4 regions of the Neobacillus sp. KR4-4 genome follow, and region 2 is predicted to be linked to each of the others. Evidence: predicted binding sites of a transcription regulator. Region 2 holds the regulator's gene; each other region holds the start of a gene.
What was found. Region 2 encodes Rex, which represses fermentation and respiration genes when NADH is low (regulators of the CRP and FNR family bind a similar motif). Its sites were predicted from a motif close to TTGTGAAATATTTCACAA; they were not measured.

Region 1 (4,220 bases), on a different contig from region 2:
TTTTTTACCTGATTTTAGTATGATAGTTACATTATTAACTAAAATAGACATTAGACATAATCTCAAAATTAATGATGGGAAAGGAGGCTTCATTTTGGAACTTATTGATGTAAAAGGTGCACAAGATGCCATTAACAGCTTTGCTAATAAAGATGTCTATATTCACCTTGAAACGACCAACGGTGCCTATGCTTCACATAACGATCAAAGCTTCTTTTCAGCCGGTGCATTCATCCGCAATGCCCTTGTCCATTATGAGTTAGGGAAAATAACAGGGAATGGCCCGTTTCGGGTTGGGTTAAAGATTCAGCTTGGCTGGATTTACGCAGAAGGGATCACTCATTACGAAATTGATGAGAACAACCGTCTCTTATTAGCCGGTCACGACCATGATGGAAAACTAGCGGTTGCCTTGGAGATTTCCAGCACCCCTTTTGAATAAGAATGCAAGGCCCGAAAGGAGAAGAATTTATGGAAAAAGAACGCCAAGTATTGGTTGTTTTCCCTCACCCTGATGATGAGGCATTTGGGGTGTCAGGCACCATTGCCACCCATGTGCAGAACGGAACCCCTGTTACCTATGCCTGTTTAACGTTAGGTGAAATGGGACGCAACATGGGAAATCCTCTGTTTACCAATCGTGAAAACTTGCCGAAGATTAGAAGAGAAGAATTGAAGGAAGCGGCACGGGTACTGGGCATTCAAGACTTGCGCATGCTCGGATTCCGCGATAAAACGATTGAATTTGAAGATGAAGAGAAACTTGCCAATCAAATGTTAGCCTTGATCGAGGAAGTTAATCCTTCTCTTATTATTACGTTTTATCCAGGCTACTCGGTCCACCCGGACCATGATGCCACTGGTGCGGCGGTCGTTCGCGCGGTTGAAAAAATGAGCCCAGCCGCACGGCCAACCTTACACTGTGTCGCATTCTCAAACAATTGTGTTGATGAGCTCGGGGAACCAGATATTCTCAATGACATCAGCCCTGTTGCCAAAACAAAAATGGCAGCCATCCAGGCGCACCGTTCGCAAACCGAGCAAATGTTTATCGGAATGGAAGAGAAATTAAAAAACCAAGACCCGCAAGTGATGAAGTGGATTAATAATGAACGGTTTTGGACCTATAAATTTGATAAGTAACCGAAAGCCCCTCATAGTGAAGGGCTTTTTTTCTATGTTAATATTCCCGATGCAGCAGGGTACAAAGCGTGCACCAATCACGTATGATAATTTTACGTGATTTCATATCAATGATCCCATCTTTTTTTAACTTGGAGAAAACGCGGCTGACACTTTCCCGGGTGGTTCCGACCACGGTGGCAAATTCCTGAATGGTCAAGGGAATCTCTATATCCCATCTGTTCAGGCCATTATTAAATTTATTACCGAGGCGCTCTAATGTCTTAACAGTCTTCGCATACACATCGAGCAAAGCCACGTCTCGTAATTGCGAGGTCATTTCCCGGAGCACATCACTCATATAACTAATCATTTGAATCGATAATTCCGGATGGTTGAACAAATCCCGCTCAAGTTCCAATTTATTTAAAAATAAGACTCTTCCGTCCTGAAGCATGGTCGCAGTTGCCGGGTAGTATTCTGTCCTTTTTGTAAACAAACAGGCTTCTGCAAACACATCCCCTTGTTGCTTCACACAAACAATAATTTCATTCCCCTGTTCATCCTGCTTCGTTAACTTCACTGCACCGGTATGAACAAAATAAACCCCCTTGGCCACTTCGGCTTCCGAAATGATCCTTTCCCCTTTTTTCAACTCGAGTGTATGAATCCTTTTTTCAATAATCGCTAGTGACTTCTCCGATAAATCCTTAAAGATAACAATTTTCCGAAGTAAATCCATTTGGGCAACCTGTTGATAGATTGCTAGATTCGGCTCTTTTAAACAATCAACTTGAATCATCCTTTTCACCACCCTTTTTAAAAATCCCCTTTTGATGAACACTTACTTTTATTGTAAAGAACTGCGTCACTTGATGTAGTGACGAATTTCACAAAACGTTCATCTTTTCAAATCACGTAATACTAAGCCCTTTCACAAAACGTTCAAAAACTATAACAAAGGTGTGCGGTAGGTCACATTTTTCTGACATGGAAGTGTTTAGGATGAAGATGTTCATTTGAGAAAAAAGGAGGGAAAAAGATGAATAAAGCCATTATCAGTTTTGTTATTTGTACATTACTCGGCTTTGGATTAGGTTACTTAGTGTTTGGCGTGATCATGGGGGATTCCGCAAAACAGCCTCAAGTGGCACAAACAGAAACGAAAGAGACGACAGAAACTTCTGCTGCAAAAGAAGAAACAACGACCGACTCAAAAGAAGCAACAACGGTTTCCGCCAATGAAGATAACATCCTTAACAAGAAAGGCTGCCTCGGCTGCCACAGTGTTGAATCTCTAAAAATTACGGGTGGAGCAGTTGGCCCAGATCTTTCCCAAGCGTTTGTAAACGTAGAAGGCAAGCATGGCAAGCCGATTGAAGAATTTTTAAAAGCGCCTACTTCTGCTGTCATGTCAGGCGTGATTGGGAAAAACCCATTATCCGACGAAGAACGTAAGCAAGTATTAGACCTACTTAAACAAGCCTCTGAAAAATAAAAAAGGTGGTGTACATAATGAAAAAATGGATTCCGATTGCATCGGGTCTCTTAGCCGGGTTTGTCGCAGCAACGATTACGTTTGCAGATTTCTCAGCTAAGACAGACACGCAAGCAGCGTCAAGCACAAAGAGCGATGCCGAAAAGGTATATGTCCCATTCGGCCAAAAAGATGATTACTATCTATTTGCTTCCGGCGGCCACTCCGGTCAAATGTTTATTTATGGGGTGCCATCCATGCGTCATATTCGAACAGTTCCGGTCTTCTCGCAGGATTCGGCTACAGGATACGGCTTCGATGAACACTCGAAGAAATTAATGGGCGGTTATACATGGGGAGACCTACATCACCCGGCCTTCTCTGAAACAAAAGGTGACTATGACGGGAAATACATGTTTGCAACCGATGTTGGTAACAGCCGTGCGGCCGCGATGGACTTAAAAACATTTACCGTGAAAGATATCATTAACGTTCCAAATACAAGCGGACCGCACTGTGCGGCCTTCGTTACGGAAAATACCGAGTATATGTTCCTGCCGACTCGCTTCGCCGTGCCGCTGCAGCACAAATACGAATCACTAGATGATTACAGTACAAAATATCGCGGCGTGATGTCTGCTGTCACATTTGATCAAAACAAACAAAAGCTAAATATTGGTTACCAAGTTGCCCTTCCACCATGGTCCTATGACCTTTCTGATGCAGGTAAAAAAGAATCAGCGGATTGGGCGGTTATGACGACTTATAATACCGAGGAGTCAACAACGAACCTTGAAATTAATGCTTCACAAGCAGACCGTGACTATATTGTTCTTTTCAACTGGAAAGAGCTTGAGAAAATGGTCAAGGAAGGCAAGTACGAAAATGTGGGCGGTCAGAAAATGATCTTCCCTGAGAAGCAAAAAGGCGGCATTTATTTAATTCCAGTCGCAAAATCACCACATGGTGTCGACGTAACACCAGATGGCAAGCACTTTATCGCTTCCGGAAAATTAGCGCCAACCATGACAGTCTTCTCGTTTGAAAAAGCATTTAAAGCTGTCGCAAACAAAGACTTCGCTGGTGAACGCAATGGGATTCCAGTCCTTAATTACAAATCTGTGATGGAAAGAGAAGTTAACCCTGAAAATGCCTTAGGACCACTACACACTCAATTTGATGACAAAGGCATGGCCTACACAACAATGTTTATTTCTTCGGAAATTGTGAAATGGAATCCAAAAACAGGTGAAACATTAGATCGTGTCCCTGTTCAATATTCTCCAGGACATTCTGTTGCCGCAGAAGGTGACACGGTTGCACCTGACGGAAAATATATCATTGCCTTAAATAAGATTGCGAAAGACAGCTATTTATCCGTTGGACCTTCTCATCCGGAATCGATGCAGTTAATTGATATCAGCGGTAAGATGAAGATCATCCAATCAGCACCAGTTAACCCAGAACCACACTATGCCCAAATGATTAAAGCGGATAAAATCAAAACAATTGAAGTCTATCCGAAGGACACAAAGAATAAGGAAGCTGTTTACAAGCAGAGCGATACAAAAATCGTTCGTAATGGTAACAAAGTCGATGTATATGGTATCGCGATGCGTTC
Region 2 (4,220 bases):
CTCGTTTGGTCGTTGATGCACGTGCCAAATTCCGGTTGATAAAATCCTGAAGATCTGCCACCTCTTGCTGTTGCTTTTCAAAAAGCTTTAAATCACGCTCATAATTGGCCGCTTTTTGATCTAGGTAGGCACTATAGTTGCCTGTGAATCGTTGGATTTGCTTACGGGAGACTTCATATACCTGCGTAACCACCTTATCTAAAAAATAGCGGTCATGGGAAACAATCAAAATGGCCCCGTGATAACTTTGTAAATATTGCTCCAGCCAGGACAGGGTATCAATATCAAGATGGTTGGTCGGCTCGTCCAATATTAAGATATCGGGCTTAGTTAATAGCAGTTTACCAAGGGCAAGACGCGTTTTCTGTCCGCCGCTTAAACTTGATATCATCAAGGATTTATCAGGGAAATTTAACCCATGGAGTACAGAACGGAGCTCTGCCTCGTATTGATATCCACCCTGCTCCTTAAATTTCACTTGAAGATGGTCGTACTCTTTTAGGATTCTCTCGTATCTTCCAGTATCATCAAATACATTAGGATCGGCCATTTGCTCTTCAAGGGCCCGAAGTGACTTTTCCATTAAACGCAGCGGTTCAAATACAGTCAACATCTCGTCCCATATCGACAAAGTGGACTCTAAACCAGTATTTTGGGCTAAATAGCCAATCATTACTTCTTTTGGTTTGATGATTTCACCGCCATCATGTGACAAGTGGCCAGCAATAATCTTCAATAATGTTGATTTTCCTGCCCCGTTGCGACCAACTAGAGCCACACGGTCTCGAGTTTGTAATTCTAATTTAATATTCGATAAAATTAGGTCAGCACCATAATATTTTTGTAGTTGATTAACCTGTAACAAAATCATTCTTTTTCACCTCTATTACATAGGTTTAGTGTACCTTATTCCCCGTATATCGGCAATAAACTGAGGCGCAGATTAGGTGGATGAAGGTGTTAAATCGGCAAAAACCTTGAATTTCGTTCAAAGTTTCACAGACAGATAAGGAAAAATAGTGTATGATTTGAAGGGAGGATTATTTATATGGCAGAATTAACGCATTTTAATGAAGAAGGCCGAGCAAAAATGGTCGATGTCAGTGATAAGCCAGAAACAGCACGGACGGCACTTGCTCATTCCAGTATTACAGTTAGGAAAGAAATTTACGATAGAATTACGAATCACGCGATAAAAAAAGGTGATGTCTTAGCAGTGGCACAGGTAGCTGCGGTCATGGCAGCAAAGAAGACGTGGGATTTGATTCCGATGTGTCATCCGATCCCCTTAACGGGGGTTAATATATCTTTTTCCTGGGAGCAGGACACAGAAGAGAATTATCGCTTAAATATATCGGCAGCCGTTAAAACCAAGGGGAATACAGGTGTAGAAATGGAAGCGTTAACAGCTGCGTCAGCATGCGCTTTAACGGTTTATGATATGTGTAAAGCCGTTGATAAAGGTATGGTGATTGGCCCTACATATCTTGTCGAAAAAACAGGCGGTAAAAATGGTGATTTTAAGAGAAACGAAAAAGTTAAATGATTTTTAACTAAATTATCCATGGGGTGTGGGAGATTATGAGTAATGAAACAATGAAAATACCACAGGCGACAGCCAAACGGCTGCCCCTTTATTACCGATTTCTTAAAAACCTGCATTCTTCCGGTAAGCAAAGGGTTTCATCAGCCGAACTAAGTGAAGCCGTAAAGGTCGACTCAGCCACGATTCGCCGCGATTTTTCTTATTTCGGAGCATTAGGAAAAAAAGGTTATGGGTATAATGTCAATTATTTGATTTCCTTCTTTCGTAAAACCTTGGACCAGGATGAATTAACAAAGGTTGCTTTAATAGGGGTAGGGAATTTGGGCACGGCATTTTTAAACTATAATTTTTTAAAGAATAATAACACGAAAATAGAATGTGCCTTTGATGTGGATCCAGAAAAAATGGGAACGAAAATTCGCGAGGTCCCGGTTTATCATATGGATGAATTGGAGAAGGTTTTATCTGAGGGGGGTATATCCGTTGCGATATTAACGGTTCCAGCCCCAGTTGCACAGATGATTACTGATCGACTTGTGAGTGCAAATATAAAGGGAATATTAAACTTTACGCCAGCACGCTTAAATGTTCCCCCGCAAATTAGAGTCCATCATATTGACTTAGCAGTGGAACTGCAATCGCTTGTTTATTTTTTAAAGCATTATCCGACGGTGGAATTAGAGGAAGAAGAATAGTAATTTAGTTAAGAGCAGAGCTTTTCACAACATTTGTGGAGAGCTCTTTTGTATGCTTCATACCCTGCTTTTTTTAATTACATAATCTATCAAAATACTGAGGGCTGGACTAAGATGTAGGTAGTTTATTTGCAAGCGATTACTATCGGGATTATAGATCACACATTCCCTAGAGTGACATCTAGGGTTTTTGCAATTGGAGGGGATGAAGTTGGCGATCGTGCTGACTATGTTTGTACTTGGGGTATTATTAGGATTTGTCGGAGCAGGAGGTTCTGGCTTTATTATTGCCATTTTAACAGTGGTTTTTGGAGTTCCCATCCATGTCGCTTTAGGGACATCTTTAGCTGCCATGGTGTTTACTACCTTGTCAGGTGCGTACAGTCATTTTCGGCAAGGAAATATTTCGATTAAAACGGGTCTAATTGTCGGAGGATTTGGGTCGATTGCTTCCTATTTTGGTTCAAAGCTAGCTGGTTTGATTCCCATCCATTCCTTGCATTGGTTAACCGCAGGGATGTTGTTTCTATCCGCTTTGATCTTGGTCGTACGATTGTTTATTGTTCAAAAAATTAAGGCAAACTATAAAAAAGACGAACCAAGCAACCTTCTTCTTATTAAGAAAGCAGCGCTAGTCGGTTTGGTTACCGGGTTGATGTCTGGGACATTTGGGATTGGTGCTGCACCGTTCATTCAAATCGGACTGCTTTTAATCTTGGGACTTACGCTTAAACAATCGGTGGGTACAACCATGCTTGTTATTCTGCCCATCGCTTTAGCAGGGGGAGCTGGCTATTATTTTCAAGGATACTTGAACTTCCCATTGTTAATTGAAGTGGTGGCAGGAACCATGATTGGTTCTTATGTCGGGGCCAAGTTTACGGACTTTGCACCTCAGCCCGTTTTAAAAAGTGCGATGGTCCTGACCCCTATTTTAGCAGGAGCTATATTACTGATAAGTTAAAGAAAGCTTCTAATGCTGCAAAGTTCTGTCATAGCAAGCTTTGCAGCTTTTTTGCGTTTACTTTACTTACCTGAATGATTACATTGTCATCAAGGGGTGCATCAAGATGGTGCCTGACACCCGGTACAGCTGGAGGGAAATATGAGAAGGGGCAGATGGAGTTTAAAATCAGTGATTATTGTATTCGTTTGTGTAGTGGTTACTTTTTCGCTGTTGATAACGGATTTACTTATAAGTTCCAGAATTGCTTCAGAGACGGAAAAGAATCAGGCGGAGCAAGCAAGAAGTGTAGCTCGCATGGTTGCACATAGTCCGCTTGTGATTGAGGCGATGAGTGGGAAACGCGATGAAAAGGACATTCAAAGCTATGCAAATGAAATGAGGAAAGTTACAAATGTTTACTTTATTGTCGTGATGGATATGAATGCCATTCGAAAATCCCACCCCGACAGTAATAAAATAGGGTTGCCATTCAGGGGTGGAGATGAAGGACCTGTTTTAAAAGGAAGAGAGCATGCGTCAATATCAAAGGGATCGCTGGGACCTTCATTACGCTCTTTTACACCCATTAAGGACGAAAAAGGGAAACAAATCGGGGCAGTGGCCGTTGGGATTTCGCTGGATAATGTGGAAAAGGCCGTCAAAAAGAGCCGAACTGGGATCTATATTGGAACCCTGATCGGTCTATTAATCGGTGTTCTTGGGGCTGTTATTTTAGCTAGATATATCAAAAAAATCTTACTTGGGCTTGAGCCGTTTGCGATCGCAAAATTATTAGAAGAAAGAAGCGCTATGCTTCAATCCGTCAGAGAAGGAATTGTCGCGGTTGATCAAGAGTCAAAGATAACACTTGTCAACCGAGCTGCTTTAAAGATGTTTCACAAGGCAGGACTGCCGGATAATCCGATGGGGGTAAATATAGAAAGGTATTTGTCTACCACGCGCTTAAAAGATCTCTTACAAACGGGTAAAGCTGAATTGGATGAAGAACAGAATTTAAATGGAATGACCATTT
Region 3 (4,220 bases), on a different contig from region 2:
TTAACAGAAAATCATATGAGCTATTTTAAGAATGCAGAAAACATCTATAAGGGCGGCATCTTAAAAAGCTTATCATCAATGGCGCGGCTGATTTATGGTGAATTCGAATCTGACACTATTGCACCCGTCATCGCCATTGATCTTGAAAGGCATTTGTATAGTCAATATAGTTTTCTCTATGAGATAGGTGGATTGATCAACCATATGATGGCTGCTCATCCAACCAATAAAGATACGAGAAGCTTCGATTTCTATCATCAAGACAATCATTGTCCATCTTGTTCTGGGCGACGGGTTATTGAAAAATTTGATATAGACGTAGTTATTCAAGATAAAAATGTCCCATTCTGGGATGGCTTACTACATCCAGACGTAATGGAAGTATTAAAATATTATCAATATCCCAAATTGCAATTTCTTTTTGATGAGATTAAGAATGAACTTGGTCAAGACATTAGTAAAAGCTTTAATGAGATGACAGATGCAGAAAAGCATACCTTTTTATATGGATATTGGGAAAAGTCCTTTTATGATAAAGCGGGCAAGGCTTCGAGAACGTGGGAAGGTTTTAATTTCATCATTGGGCGTTATATGTTTATTTCGAAATCGATTTTTAAAGAGCAAATGAAAGCATCAAAAGAAATGATGATCTGTCCAGTCTGTCATGGAACCGTCCTTAAACATCATAAAAAACTATTATTTGGGGATACAGATATTCGTGACCTGATTCAACAGCCAATTAATCAAGTTCTAAAAACAGTCGGGAAGTTACCAGAACTCGAAAAGCTTAAATCGATTGTTGGCGGCGAAATGACACTCACCGAAGATGTATCGTTACTTCCTCGGGAAATACAAGTCTCGCTGAAAATGTTTGAATTAGAACTTGCAAGCTTTTCCCACTATGAGGTGGTTTTACAAAATGTTTTACCTTTCTGGGGCAATATTAAAGGCAATGTGGAATCAATTAGCAGCAAGAATCAACTCACTATTTGTGATTTTGCCAACATCTTCGAGACGAGAGAAACTATCATTGATAAGTATTTCACCAAAGGTAAATACAAGAAACTTACCTATGTCTATGAGGCGTTTGGCTACAAAAAAATTGTTACCCAAATTAACAAAATTAAGGCGAGTCATCCCTGCCCATTTTGTAAAGGGAAAAAAGTCATTTCAGAGGATAATCTCCATGAGGGAGTGCATAAATTATCCATCCCATGTGTGAGTTGTTCTGCAAGTGGTATCAATGATGAAGGACGTAAAGAAATCGTTGAAGGTATTGATGTGCAAACATGGTTGACTGGAAAAGTAAGTGAGGTGGTTCCTGAATGTATGGAATCAGTCGCAGAGATTCCTATTTTCAATCGTATTCGCGAGTTGAATAAACGAGATATGATGGCTGTTTACCAAAGCCTCGAGCAAAAAAAGTAAATTTGAGGAATAAAAAACGCATTTGCCACCAATTATGGCGAATGCGTTTTGTGTTAATTTTTTAATGAGACTTCCTTCGTTGACCAGGTTTTTCGCCAAGACATTTGTGCCATAAATAACACTAGTAATGCTACAACTCCAATCCCTGTATATACCATAAAGCCAGTTCCATAAGTTCCAGTTACTTCTTTAAGGGTTCCTAATATATTCGGAACGAAAAATCCGCCAACCCCGCCAGCCGCTCCAACAATCCCAGTGATCATCCCGATTTCTTCTTGAAAGCGCTGTGGAACCAATTGAAAAACTGCTCCATTTCCCATCCCCAAGCAGAGCATACCGATAAACAATAAAGTGGTCACAACAGCCAAGTGGGGAAGTTGGCTCACGCCAAACATGGTGAGTGCAACCCCAATAAAGAGGAAAGTTAAAAGACGAACGCCGCCGATTTTATCAGCTATAAAACCGCCAACCGGGCGGAAAAAGCTCCCTGCTGCCACACAAAGTGTGACAAAATCTCCTGCCGTTACTTTCGATAAATGATATTGATCCACAAAAACGATGCTTAAGAAACTGGATAAACCTACAAAACCTCCGAAGGTAACACTGTAAAGCAAACAAAAATACCATGTATCTTTTTGTTTGAATATCTTCAAATATTCAACCATAGGTTTTGGTGCTGGCTGGGATGGTGCATCTTTTGCCAAAATGATATACAAGAGAAATACAGTTAATAAAGGTATAAGTGCTAATCCTAAGACATTATGCCAGCCCATTTGTTCCGCAAGTCGCGGTCCAAATAAGGTGGCGAACAGTGTTCCGCTGTTTCCGGCCCCGGCAATTCCCATTGCCAGCCCTTGTAAATGCGGCGGGTACCATCTGCTTGCCATCGGGATGGCTGCAGCAAAACTCGCTCCTGCCACTCCAAGAAGAATCCCAATCACATAAAGTTCAGTTAAGGTTTGACCAAATAACCAACCCCATACCAGCGGAATGGTGGTCACGAGCATTCCGCTGATTGCCGTTTTCCGTGGTCCGATTCGATCTGTTAAAACACCAAGGATGAGTCGAAAAAACGATCCGCTTAAGATCGGAAGTGCCACGATAAAACCCTTTTGTGAGGGGGTCAGCCCAAAATCTTTTGTAATATAAACCCCCAGCGCCCCTAAAATAACCCAAATCATAAAACTAACATCAAAGTATAAAAATGAAGCTGCTAACGACGGTGCATGACCGCTTTTCTTTAAATCTGATAACTTCATTAGATTGTACCCCTTTCTAGAAAACGTTTTTCCTATGAATCAAAACAATTTACAAACCAGTAATTTAATCTTTATTACCATTCAAAACAACTATCTTTTGAAAACATAACCCTAATTAGTAAAACCAAAAATGAAGCTAAACTGATGTTGTTTTTCATTTCATTTTCCTCCTTAAACTGCTTAAGTATTTGTGTTTCTCTTGCTTTGTTCAACAATAGCCTATGGAGAAGGATGATGTCACTTTTTATGTAAGATGCTCTAACATGAAACTTATTGTGTCAGGAAATGTTACACAACAAATTCCTTTTCATAAGTTTTATGGAATAATAGGTGATATTTACGGTTGCCATAATCGACATAATTAACTAGCGGGGGTATTTAGAATGGATAAGCAAAAACTCGTATTGATAGGGAATGGAATGGCGGGTGTGCGATGTATGGAGGAAATTTTACGAGAAGCACCTGATCTTTATGAGATTACAATTTTCGGAGCGGAACCGCACCTAAACTATAATCGAATCCAATTATCAGCTGTATTGCAGGGGAGTACGACGTTTGATGATATTACCATCAATGATCGAAATTGGTATAACGAACAGAACATAGAACTGTTTACTGGTGAAACGGTCCTAAAAATAGATACAGAAAAACAAGAGTTGCTAACGGATAAAGGTCGAAGGCACCCCTATAATCGACTTATCATCGCAACAGGTTCCATGCCATTTCTTCTCCCTGTACCAGGTAAAGATATAGAAGGAGTAGTTACGTTTCGAACTATAGAAGATTGTCAGAAAATGATGGAAACAGCGAAATACTATCATAAAGCGAAGGTCATCGGAGGGGGTGTCTTAGGTTTGGAAGCTGCTAAAGGTCTCCTTAATCTTGGTATGGAGGTAACCGTTGTCCATAATGGGCCGCATCTTATGGAAAGACAATTGGATGAAACAGCTGCGAAACTGTTGCAAACAGAACTGGAAAAGCAAGGCTTGCGTTTCCTTTTTGAAAAAGAAACAAAGGAAATTTGCGGAAGCAATCGCGTAGAAAGAGTTTCCTTTAAAGATGGTACCGAAGCAGCTGCTGATTTGGTTGTGATGGCTGCAGGGGTGAGACCCAATATCCAACTAGCTAAAGAAAGTGGAATAGCGACGAATCGAGCCATCCTTGTCAATGATTATATGGAAACAAATATCCCCAATATTTATGCTGTCGGTGAATGTGTGGAACACCGGGGAATGGTCTATGGGTTGGTAAAGCCTCTTTACGATCAAGGCAAGGTGTTGGCAAAACGAATTTGCGGACTTAGAGGAAAAGGATACGAAGGAACTGTTCTTTCGACACAATTAAAAATATCAGGAGTAGATGTGTTTTCGGTTGGACAGTTTTCATGTGACGACAGATTGCAGTCGATTGTGATCTTCGATGAGTTAGATGGCGTATATAAGAAAATGGTTTTTGAAAAATCCCGAATGGTTGGCGCTGTCTTATTTGGAGACACGAGTGACCGAACAAGATTGCTAGACATGATTATGAAAA
Region 4 (4,220 bases), on a different contig from region 2:
GGCAGGAGTTGATGATTTTGTTTGAAAGAAGAAAACCAATACCCGTTGGGGAAGCTGTCCAAAAAATTATGGAATACCAATTACCGGGTGTAACCGAACAGATTTCAATAAATGAAAGCTATGGCCGCTTTTTATCTGAGGATTTAATAGCGACAAGTGATGTTCCTCATTTTGATCGGGCTCCCTACGATGGATTTGCTGTCAGGTCTATCGATACCAGTGATGCCTCACAAACGAATAGTGTTGAGTTTGAAGTTGTCGATCATATTGGTGCTGGCATGGTTTCAAAAAAAGTAATTGGTGCATTCCAAGCTGTAAGAATTATGACTGGAGCGATGATGCCTGAGGGTACAGATGCAGTGGTTATGTTCGAACTTACACAGGGGTACGAAAAGAATGGAATTCCCTATATGTCAATTAAACGCAGCTTTAAAAAAGGCGATAATGTTTCATTCAGTGGAGAGGATGCTAGGCGAGGAGAAATTTTGGTAAGAAAAGGGACGTTGATCAATCCAGGGATACAAGCCATGCTTGCAACATTTGGATATGACCGTGTAGCCGTAGCAAAAAAACCTCTTGTAGGTTTATTTGCCACAGGCACGGAATTATTAGAGGTGAACGAGCCCCTAGTTCCTGGGAAAATTCGAAACAGTAATTCCCATATGATTGCAGCGCAAATAGAAAGAGCAGGAGGGATTGTCCGCTATTTAGGCAAACTTCCGGATGAGTTTGAAACTTGCTTTGAAGCAGTGAAAAATGCATTAAACGATGTTGACTTGTTAATTACAACCGGCGGGGTTTCAGTGGGTGATTTTGATTATCTGCCTGCTATTTATGAAAAGCTTGGTGCGGAGGTTTTCTTTAATAAAGTTGCCATGCGGCCTGGAAGTGTGACGACGGTGGCACAGTATAATCGCAAACTTCTATTTGGGCTTTCGGGAAATCCATCAGCATGTTATGTAGGGTTCGAATTGTTTGCCCGTCCCATCATCCGAAGAATGCTATTTTCAGAAAAACCGCATCTTCGAATTGAAAAAGCTCTTTTAGAGGTGGATTTTCCTAAAGCAAATCCATTCACTAGGTTTGTTCGAAGTTCAACATTTATCGATGCGGGAAGACTTAAGGCCACACCGAGTGGGCTGGACAAGTCTAACATCATTATGAGCCTTTCTGGAGCTAATTCCTTGATGATTCTTCCGGGCGGAACCAGAGGCTATGCTGCTGGCAGTGAAGTAGATGTCCTGCTGCTTGAAGATCAAGTTGGCAGTGAATGGCCTTGGTAACTCCTGTCATCTTTCAAGTGGTCGGGTATCAAAATAGTGGAAAGACAACAATCACTACAAAGTTGATTAATCTTTTAACAGAAAATGGGGTAAAAACAGTTACCATAAAGCACCACGGACATGGTGGCAGACCAGACTATCTACCTCTGAAAGATACAGAAAAACATATAAAGGCAGGAGCAATTGCATCAATCGTCGAAGGAGATGGAAGTTTGCTCCTCCAAGCCGAGAACCATTATTATTCACTTGAAGACCAGATAGAATTGATGAAGTTTTTTCAGCCAGATGTGATTTTAATCGAAGGCTACAAACTAGAGGCTTTTCCAAAGTTGCTGTTATTAAGAGATGAAAATGACTTTTCTTTATTAAAAAGCGTTTCCAATATTGCTGCTATTGTATACTGGAAAGAGAAAATGGAAAAGGTAATCAAGTTGAAAACCAATATTCCTTGTTTTCATATTGATGATAAAAGGGCGATAACTTGGACTTTTAAATTACTTCAAGAACTTGTACAAAAAATAGATCAAAATAGTTAAGAAAATGTCACAAAGAGAAGGCGATAGCCTTCTTTTTTTGGGGAAATATGTGATGTGTTTCACATATTTTTTTGCTTAGCTAGCTTATATTTAGGCTAGTTAGGATAAAGGAGTGAAAATAATGAAGTTATTTTTACCGAAACAACATGGTGCATGGGCAATGCTAATCATCCCTTTTTGGCTTGGTGTTATTAATGGAGGATTTATTTGGCAACATATCCCGTTTTTCATCGGCTGGCTCTTATTGTACTTGGCAACCTATCCGATGCTCCTTTTATGTAAAAGGAAAAAACTCACTTTTTATACTAAATGGACTCTTTTATACATGATTCCCTCGCTGCTTTTTTTACTTTTTCCTTTGTTGGAAAGACCGACAATAATATATTTTGGCCTTCTGATGCTGCCATTTTTTATAATTAATGCTATTTATACTTCAAAGAATCAAGACCGGGCGTTTATGAATGATCTCAGTGCGGTTTTTGCCTTTTCAATTGCCGGATTAGCAAGCAGTTATTTAACAAATGGAGAAATAAATTTCGAGACACTTGTTTTCACCTTTTTAACATCGGTCCTATTTTTTGTTGGTTGTACCTTTTATGTAAAAACAATGATTAGGGAAAAGAAGAACACTCAATTTAAATGGATTTCATGGTTTTACCATATTGTGTTAGTCATTTCTTGCTTCGGTTTTGGTGTCTGGATTGTTGCTTTAGCATTTATCCCTAGTTTACTAAGAGCAATTGGTTTTTACGGCAGGTCCTTATCCCCAAAACAAATTGGCATTTACGAAATTATTAATTCAGCAGTATTCTTTACGATATCAGCCATCCAACTAAGCATATTAACATAAAAAATTCGGTCAAATGACCAATTCAGATTGTCGAGAAAGGGAACTTTTCTCGGCTATTTTTTTCTTTATCTGAAACAATTTTTTGATTTTGTCCCTGCTATTGGGCCTGTTGATTTCCGCTCCGGGCACTCGCTTTCCGCGGGGAGGTCCTGGAGCCTCCTCGGCGCATTGGCGCCTGCGGGGTCTCCAGTGACCTCTATATCCCGCAGGAGTCGAGTGTCCTCCGCTCCAATCAACAGGGTGTCAAGTCAACCCAAGCATTGCCACACACTTTTGCTACCCTAGCCAAATTTTGCAATCTTTATTATACTTTTGAAGGCTACAGTAAGGAGAACCTGTTCATTCATCATTAAAGACATATTCATATTCAATTTGGTTATATTCTTTTGGCTTAAAAATTGAATTATTATTTATTGAGTTGCAGATCTTTATTACTACAACTGTTGATTGGAGCGGAAGGTGCGAAGACTCCTGCGGGAGTACGGGTCAGGGGAGACCCCGCAGGAGCGCAGCGACGAGGAGGCTCGCCGACACGCCCGCGGAAAGCGAAGCATCTGGAGCGCAAATCAACAGACTTGTCGCAAAGCCTAAATATTAAAATAAAAAGGCTATCGAAAGTTTCGATAACCTGAAAATCGGTCAAATGACCGATTTTTTTGCTTAAAGAATTCCTAATCCACTTTACAGATTTCTATTGGACAGTCCTCACAATCGATTTCCCTTTTTAAATAGTCTAAATCATGAATGGTAATCATGCCCTTATCAATGGATACAATTCCGTTCTTTCGTAAATCGCTTAACAAGCGATTGACAACTTCCCGTGAAGTACCGCAAAAATTGGCCAACTCTTGATTGGTAAGCGGCAGCTCGATAAGTATTCCTTTATTGGTCTTGATACCATAACTATTGGTAATTCGAATAAGTGTGGAGTACAAAGCCCCTTTTTTACCGTGAAGTACCAAATCACGGAACTTTGTTTGGGTCTTTCGGTATTGTTGGCTCATCCACTTGATGAACTCGAATGAAAGTGATTGGTTTTGTGATAGTCTTTCTTCAAGTGTGTCTTTCATAATAACGGCTACCTCTCCACTCTCAACGACACGAGCACTTAATAAATATCTGGAAGAAGGAGAGAATAAATTTAATTCACCGACAAAATCACCACTCGAGCACATTCTCAGAGTGAGCTCCCTTCCGTCAGGAATGATTTTGCTGATTTGAAGAATTCCACTTTGTACTATGTACAATTCATCAGCAGTAGATCCTTCCTGAAATAAAAAATTCCCTTTTTCAACTTTCTTTATATGGTGAACTGTATCAAAAAGATGGGACAGTGTTACCGGTATTTCTCTTACTGACTGCATACTCATAACCACCTTTAAAGGTACGAAAATTTGTCTAAAAAATTGACAGTCAAGGTTATATTTACAAGATAATACTATAATTATATTGTTAACAAAGAATAATTAGCAATAAATGAGCAATAAGTTCATACAATCGTCATAACTTCGTGCCGACTTTGTTTATTTCTTAGGAAATAATGTCGATTAG

Region 1: ACE198_RS02805 (cytochrome C) is a predicted target of Rex. The motif match lies at 2,001-2,018, and genes of this name have one in related genera.
Region 3: ACE198_RS14320 (nitrate/nitrite transporter) is a predicted target of Rex. The motif match lies at 2,966-2,983, and genes of this name have one in related genera.
Region 4: ACE198_RS14990 (YwiC-like family protein) is a predicted target of Rex. The motif match lies at 1,867-1,884, and genes of this name have one in related genera.

Annotation. Positions count from the first base shown of each region.
Region 1 is NZ_JBHHJU010000002.1:217,415-221,634, forward strand. Features, by position in the region: gene ACE198_RS02790 (YojF family protein) at 95-442, shown strand; gene bshB2 (bacillithiol biosynthesis deacetylase BshB2) at 472-1,143, shown strand; gene ACE198_RS02800 (Crp/Fnr family transcriptional regulator) at 1,181-1,924, opposite strand; gene ACE198_RS02805 (cytochrome C) at 2,165-2,620, shown strand; gene nosZ (Sec-dependent nitrous-oxide reductase) at 2,638-4,220, shown strand, end outside.
Region 2 is NZ_JBHHJU010000040.1:34,866-39,085, reverse strand. Features, by position in the region: gene ACE198_RS26075 (ABC transporter ATP-binding protein) at 1-871, opposite strand, end outside; gene moaC (cyclic pyranopterin monophosphate synthase MoaC) at 1,049-1,546, shown strand; gene ACE198_RS26065 (redox-sensing transcriptional repressor Rex) at 1,582-2,241, shown strand; gene ACE198_RS26060 (sulfite exporter TauE/SafE family protein) at 2,453-3,205, shown strand; gene dcuS (DcuS/MalK family sensor histidine kinase) at 3,347-4,220, shown strand, end outside.
Region 3 is NZ_JBHHJU010000012.1:121,851-126,070, forward strand. Features, by position in the region: partial or broken gene ACE198_RS14315 (ATP-binding cassette domain-containing protein) at 1-1,428, shown strand, start outside; gene ACE198_RS14320 (nitrate/nitrite transporter) at 1,482-2,687, opposite strand; gene nirB (nitrite reductase large subunit NirB) at 3,071-4,220, shown strand, end outside.
Region 4 is NZ_JBHHJU010000013.1:89,430-93,649, forward strand. Features, by position in the region: gene ACE198_RS14980 (molybdopterin molybdotransferase MoeA) at 18-1,283, shown strand; gene mobB (molybdopterin-guanine dinucleotide biosynthesis protein B) at 1,271-1,819, shown strand; gene ACE198_RS14990 (YwiC-like family protein) at 1,941-2,669, shown strand; gene ACE198_RS14995 (hypothetical protein) at 3,083-3,301, shown strand; gene ACE198_RS15000 (Crp/Fnr family transcriptional regulator) at 3,341-4,033, opposite strand.